2 regions of the Rathayibacter soli genome follow, and region 2 is predicted to be linked to the other one. Evidence: predicted binding sites of a transcription regulator. Region 2 holds the regulator's gene; the other holds the start of a gene.

Region 1 (3,405 bases), 340 kb from region 2:
TCCGGCCCGTGCCGGCGAGTCGAGCCGCGTGTTCTGCGGCGAACGGCCCGTCTGCAATACCCAGCTGAGCATCGGGGATGCCCTGTTCGGCAAGCACCCCGAGCAGTGCGGAGGCCGCCGGCCGTTCTCCGCCGTAGTATCGGCTCGGGCCTCGTGCACGAATCGCGCAGAGCCCCGGCCGGATCGACTGGACTCCGGGCATGAGTTGCTCGATCGTGGCGAGAATCGCTTCGAACATTCTGCTGTCGTGCACGGCGTCGTAGGGGAACACGATGAGGTCTGCACAGCGCGCCTGCGCCTCTCGCAACCGCAGCCCTCTGCGCACCCCTTCGCTGCGTGCAGAAGCCGAGCAGGCGAAAACTCTGCCCTTCTCGATCACGGCGATGGGGGCATCCCGCGACGGCGATCCCGAGGATGATTCCGGCCCCGAGGATGATCCCGCCGGCGATCCGGATCCGGGGGCCAGTCCTGCCTGTTGCAGTGCCCGCACCGGCCAGTCCGGGCACCAGAGCACCATGGCACGCATGGTCACACCACAGCCTCAAGCGTGCGCGGCAGCTCATCGATCGTGCTGTCGACCGCACGGATCGCATCATGCTCATCGGGCAGCCACAGTCGAGCGCTACGAGAGCGCCCCACCCCTCCGCGACCGGACGCCACGACCGTCAGTTGCCGCGCAACCGGATAGCCGTGACCCCGCCCGAGCCCATCCCAGCTACTGGCCGCCACGGTGAGACTCACCTCGCTGCGCGGCCACTCGCCGAGAGCGATCAGGGTTGTCTCCTTACCACGCAAGCGCGCGCTCAGCCGCGCGGCATCCGCATCGCTCACTCGCGTGGCGGGGCGGGTCACAACGACGGTCAGGGCGTCGGCCAGTGCCGCGGTGACCGTGAGCCAGTGCGTTCCCGGTTCCGGAATCAGTACGAGCCGCTCCAGGTCGATGCCGAACCGGGCGGCGGCCTCCACCCCGAACTCGGGCACCCCGACCACACCGCACCACGCACCGGATCGGCTCGGCCCGGCCAGCAGCCCCATCACCAGGCTCATCGAATCGGAAACGGCGTAGGCGACCCCGGTCTGCAACGCCCCACCCGGAAGAAGGGGAGCGAACGCGTCGAGTGTGCTCAGCGCCGTGGTGTCCAGCTTCCGCCGCTGCATCTGGGAGATGCGCGACTGCAGAGCCCGCACCTGATCCGATTCCTGCGCTGTCAGCTCCGCAGCTGCGGAGCGCCCCGCCGCCGCCCCTGCCACCAAGCCCGCAGCTGTCTGCTCCACCGGCAGGCCGGGGGAGTCGAGTGCTGCGAGCGCGGAGTTCATTCTTCAATGATCGAACATATGTTCGAGCATGTCAATTGCGCATAACCATGGTTCGCGCTCTGCCTCGGGCCGTGGATTGTCAGTGACGCAGACTATCCTGCAATCATGTGCGGATGTCTGAACGGTGCGGCCCGAATCGAACAGATAGCCGAAGGGGAGTGGTGATGGTCAGCCGACCGATCGCCGATTTCGTCGACCATCTCGCGCGCGTTCCCGTCGGCCCTGCAAGCGTCAACATGTTCGCAGGAACCGGTGACAGCGCACTGCGCCGGCACAATCTCGAGCTCTACCTGCAGTCGATGCTCGACCGCGCACCGCGTGTGCTGCTGGTCGGCGAGGCACCCGGCTATCGAGGCATGCGCATCACCGGTGTGCCGTTCACCAATCGCACACTCCTCGGCAGTAACTCCGGATGCTTCGGCCTCTTCGGCCCCGAGAACGGCTACGAGATACCCGCCGATTTTCCTCACGCGTCGGCAGAACCGACCTCCACCGTGATGTGGAATGTGCTGGCAGATCTCGACTTCCTGCCCCTGCTCTGGAGCGCATACCCGCTGCACCCGCATCGACCGGGAAACCCGCAAAGCAACCGCACGCCGTCCACCGCAGAAGTTGCACTCGGCCTGCCGATCTGGCGTGATCTCCGGGAGCTTTTCTCGATCGAGACGACCGTCGCCGTCGGCAACATCGGCTACCGCAGCATCACCAAGGCGGGGGAGTCCGTGACGCGGGTGCGGCATCCCGCCCACGGAGGCAAGGTTGAATTCGCCAACGGTTTGCGCGCACTCCTCGAACAGGAAGCCGCGGCCGGCCGATGAGCGCCGGGCCACACTGGTCGGTCGTCATCCCATTCAAGGGTGCGCCGCACGCCAAGAGCCGCTTCGCCGAGAACTTCGACGATGCTCGTCGGGCCGCATTGGCCATCGCGCTTCTCACCGACACGGTGCGCGCCGTGCGCGCGGTCGCGGCCGTCACACGCATCATTGTGGTGTCGAATGAACCCAACGTGGCGGAGGCGATCCTAAGTGAAGAATCGGGCGCACCGAGGCTCGGCACACAACAGACCGGTACACAACAGACCGGTACACAACAGACCGGTACACAACAGGCCGGCACCGAGTTGATCATCGTTGCGGACCCGGGAGGCGGGCTGAACGCGGCAGTCTCCCACGGCATCCGGCAGGCGAGAAATATTGACGACCGCGCGTTCACCGCAGCGATGGTCGGGGATGTTGCAGCACTGCAACCCGATGATCTCGCGCACGCCCTCGCCGAATCCGTCGCGCTGTTTCACACCGGAACCGCCCTCACCCTGGTCGCCGATCACGACGGCACGGGAACGACCATGATCACCGCGGCCCCAGGGGCGGTCATCGAGCCGCACTTCGGCGTCGACTCGTGCGCCGAACACCAGGCGGCCGGCCACGTTCTGCTTCAACTGCCCGCTGAATCGTCGTTGCGGCTCGACATCGACTCCGCCGAGGACATGCAACGCGTACTCTCACTCGACCCCGGGCTCGGCGCCGCGACGCGTCGCGTGCTGTCCAGCGGGCTTGTCGCCAGGAGCCCATTGGCTAAGGTCGAGGCCGCGACCGTGACTGCTCTGCCGCCGAACTGAGATAGAGTTCTGACCCGCCGAATTGAAGGCGTCAGTCAGCGAAGCCGGCCAACTTGAGCGTCTCGGCAGCGAGCGCAGCCGACGTCGCCGTGTCTCGCATCCAGAGCGGTACCGCGGCCGCCCGAAGCCCGGCAGCCTCAACGGCTGGCACGGCCGCGGCATCCACCTCGTCGACGAGCCAGCCGTCGAGAACGCCGCCGGCACTGCGACCGCCATAGTGCAGGCCGACCGCCGCAGCACTCGTCTCGACTCCAATCGTCTCCAGGCACTGATCGGCCATGCCCCGCACGGCGCTCCCGCCGATGATCGGGGAGACCCCGACCACCCGGGCTTTCGTCGCTTGCAACGCATCGCGTACCCCGGGAACATTCAGGATGCAACCGACAGACACGACAGGATTGGACGGAGGAAGGATGACCATGTCCGCCGCGGCGATGGCATCCAGCACGCCAGGGGCGGGCTGCGCCTCG
Region 2 (3,405 bases):
CGCGGCATCCGCGGCACTTGCACAGCGACACAACGCCACAGGCGTGCGGGTCGCGGCCGTGCGTGAGCGTATCGCCGGGCTGTCAGAAGCCGACTTCCACCGCGGTGCCTATGCGGATCGCGTCGTTGCCCAGAATGCAGCGCTCGACCTGCCGTTCCTGCCCACAACGACCATCGGGTCGTTCCCGCAGACCGGCGAGATCCGCCGGAGCCGTGCTCACTTCGCAAAAGGAGACCTCAGCGAGGCGGACTATCGCGAGGCCATGGAGGCCGAGATCCGTCGCGTGATCGACCTGCAGGAGGAGATCGGCCTTGACGTGCTCGTCCACGGGGAGCCCGAGCGCAACGACATGGTGCAGTACTTCGCCGAGAACCTCGACGGCTTCGTCGTGACCCAGAACGGATGGGTGCAGTCCTACGGCAGTCGCTGCACGCGTCCATCCATCCTCTGGGGCGATGTCTCGCGGCCGAACCCGATCACCGTGGGCTGGTCCAGCTACACGCAATCGCTGACGACGAAACCGGTCAAGGGGATGCTCACCGGCCCTGTGACGATCCTTGCCTGGTCGTTCGTGCGCGACGACCAGCCGCTGGGCGACACGGCCAACCAGGTCGCGCTGGCTCTACGGGACGAGATTGCGGATCTGCAGGCCGCGGGCATCCGGATCATCCAGGTCGACGAGCCGGCGCTGCGCGAGCTGCTGCCGCTGAAAAAGAAGGATCAGCCCGCCTACCTCGACTGGTCGGTCGGATCGTTCCGGCTTGCCACCGCAGGTGTTGAAGCGCAGACGCAGATTCACACGCACCTGTGTTATTCGGAATTCGGTGTGGTCATCGACGCCATCAAGAACCTTGACGCGGATGTGACGAGCATCGAGGCAGCACGAAGCCGGATGGAGGTCGTTGCCGACATCAAGACCAGCGGGTTTGATCACGGCATCGGGCCGGGCGTCTACGACATCCATTCGCCCCGCGTGCCGTCGGTCGCCGAGGTGACCGAACTGTTGCAGAAGGCGCTGGATGCGATCCCGCCGCGACAAGTTTGGGTGAACCCGGACTGCGGGCTCAAGACGCGCGGCTATGACGAGACTGTGGCGTCGTTGAAGAACATTCTGGAGGCGACGCGCGCCGTGCGCGCAAACGCCGTGGCGGTCTAACCCGCTTGCCTGCCTGTGCGCACGGTCCGTGCCCACTGACGAGATCGAAACGTGGGCGCGGGAGACTCTAAACGGAGCGGAGCACGGCGACGACCTTGCCGAGTACATCGGCGAAGTCGCCGACGATCGGTTCGAACGCACTGTTTCGCGGGAGCAACCAGGTGTGACCGTCGCGCTGGCGGAAGACCTTGACCGTGGCTTCGCCGTCGAGCATCGCCGCAACGATGTCGCCGTTCTCGGCATCGCTCTGTTGACGAACGACGACCCAATCGCCGTCGCAGATCGCGGCGTCGATCATCGACTCTCCGACGACTTTGAGCATGAATAGCGTGCCGTTTCCGACAAGCTGGCGCGGCAGCGGGAAGACCTCATCGATCTGCTCTTCCGCAGTAATCGGGATGCCGGCAGCGATTCGGCCGACCAGCGGCACCATGGCGGCGTCGCCGACCGGGGTCGAATTCTCGAAGTCCGCACTGTCGCCGGTTGTGCTGGGGATGTCGATCAAGATCTCGAGGGCACGCGGACGGTTCGGGTCGCGTCGAAGATAGCCGCTCAACTCGAGTTGGTTGAGCTGGTGTGTAACGCTGGACAGCGAGGCGAGCCCGACGGCATCGCCGATCTCGCGCATGCTGGGCGGATAACCGCGCTGGCTCACCGACCTCTGGATGAAGTCCAGAATCGACAGTTGCTTCTCACTCAGAGACTTGCGCCGCCGGGTGCCCCGCTGCTTCGGTTCGTCGCCCTTGCTCGCCACGTCGTGCGTCCCTTCTCGCCATGCGACCGCTCGATTCGGATGAGCAAACACCGTTCGGATAACCGAATGTCGGTGGTGCCTGGTTGCATGTGATCCAGACAGTCGAAACTGTATCTGCTGAACCGCCACAAGGCAAACACCTGTTCGAGCGTGTCTGAAACTTTTTTGACATTTGTACGAAGATAGGGTTGAAATCACGTGACTTCGAAGATATATTCGGAACAGAGTTTCGTATCCGGCGGTTCCGGCCGAACGCCGGATACGAATCAATTCACTCGGGTCGGCCTCACCGGAAACGGTGCGACCGGTTCCGACGAAGCGGCCAGGAGGCAGTCATGAGCACCGCGAGCATCGCACCGGCAGCGCGAATGCGCCTGCGTCTCACCCGACGCGGGCGTGTGGTGTTGACGGTACTGACCGCGACGCCGTTGCTCGCCGCACTGCTCGCTTTTGGGTTCAATGGGGCAGCGGCCGCAGCGTCCGGCGGTGGAAACACCACTTCGTTTTCGCACGTGACTGTGACGACCGGAGAGTCACTGTGGAAGATTGCCGAAACAGTAGCCCCGTCCGCCGATCCGCGCGACGTGGTCGCTGCGATCACCGATCTCAACCAGCTGTCCACGTCGGTGCTCGTGCCCGGCCAGCGTCTTGCCATCCCGGCTCAGTACGACCGCTGACCGCGGTTCTGTGGGCCCGGCGAGGCAGCGCCGAAGCTCTAGCATTGAGGGGTGAGTTCACTTTCTGATCTGCCACTGCGTGACGACCTGCGAGGAAAGGCTCCGTATGGGGCGCCGCAGAAGCATGTGCCGGTCGCGTTGAACGTGAACGAGAACACGCATCCGATCCCCGATGCCGTTGCGCGGGACATCGTTGCGGCGCTGTCGGATGCGGTCGGTCGCGCGAATCGCTATCCGGATCGTGAATTCACCGAACTGCGGCACTCGCTTGCCGGCTATCTCGGTCATGGACTTACGGCTGACAACATTTGGGCAGCCAACGGGTCCAACGAAGTCTTGCAGCAGATCCTGCAAGCATTCGCCGGGCCCGGAAGGAGCGTTCTTGGCTTCGCTCCGACGTACTCGATGTACCCGATCCTGGCGAACGGAACCGGAACGCGGTGGGTCGCGGGGGACCGCGGCGACGAGTTCAGCGTGTCGCCCGCGCATGCTGTCGAGTGGATCAATCGCACTCACCCCGACGTCATCCTGCTGTGTGCGCCGAACAATCCGACAGGAACGCCGTTGTCGTTGGATGTGATTGCCGCGGCATACGAAGCGACCGATGGGATCGTCGTTGTCGATGAGGCCTACTCCGAATTCATGCCAAAGGGTCAGCCGAGCGCGCTGACGTTGCTCCCCGGACGCGACCGCTTGATCGTCTCCCGCACGATGAGTAAGGCGTTTGCGTTCGCCGGCGTGCGACTCGGCTACCTCGCCGCTGACCCCGCGGTGACGGATGCGATGCGCCTGGTCCGTCTGCCCTACCACTTGTCCGT

Evidence for each region. The regulator LexA, encoded in region 2, represses DNA repair genes until DNA is damaged. The targets are predictions, from matches to a motif close to TCGAACANNTGTTCGA.
Region 1: the regulator LexA is predicted to act here: its motif matches at 1,328-1,343, upstream of QU604_RS10375 (DnaE2-dependent mutagenesis accessory factor ImuA').

What each region holds. Positions count from the first base shown of each region.
Region 1 covers NZ_CP133020.1:2,250,700-2,254,104, reverse strand. The annotation lists gene QU604_RS10380 (DNA polymerase Y family protein) at 1-526, opposite strand, end outside; gene QU604_RS10375 (DnaE2-dependent mutagenesis accessory factor ImuA') at 529-1,317, opposite strand; gene QU604_RS10370 (uracil-DNA glycosylase family protein) at 1,482-2,135, shown strand; gene cofC (2-phospho-L-lactate guanylyltransferase) at 2,132-2,935, shown strand; gene cofD (2-phospho-L-lactate transferase) at 2,967-3,405, opposite strand, start outside.
Region 2 covers NZ_CP133020.1:1,912,075-1,915,479, forward strand. The annotation lists gene metE (5-methyltetrahydropteroyltriglutamate--homocysteine S-methyltransferase) at 1-1,156, shown strand, start outside; gene lexA (transcriptional repressor LexA) at 1,224-1,910, opposite strand; gene QU604_RS08685 (LysM peptidoglycan-binding domain-containing protein) at 2,246-2,587, shown strand; gene QU604_RS08690 (histidinol-phosphate transaminase) at 2,639-3,405, shown strand, end outside.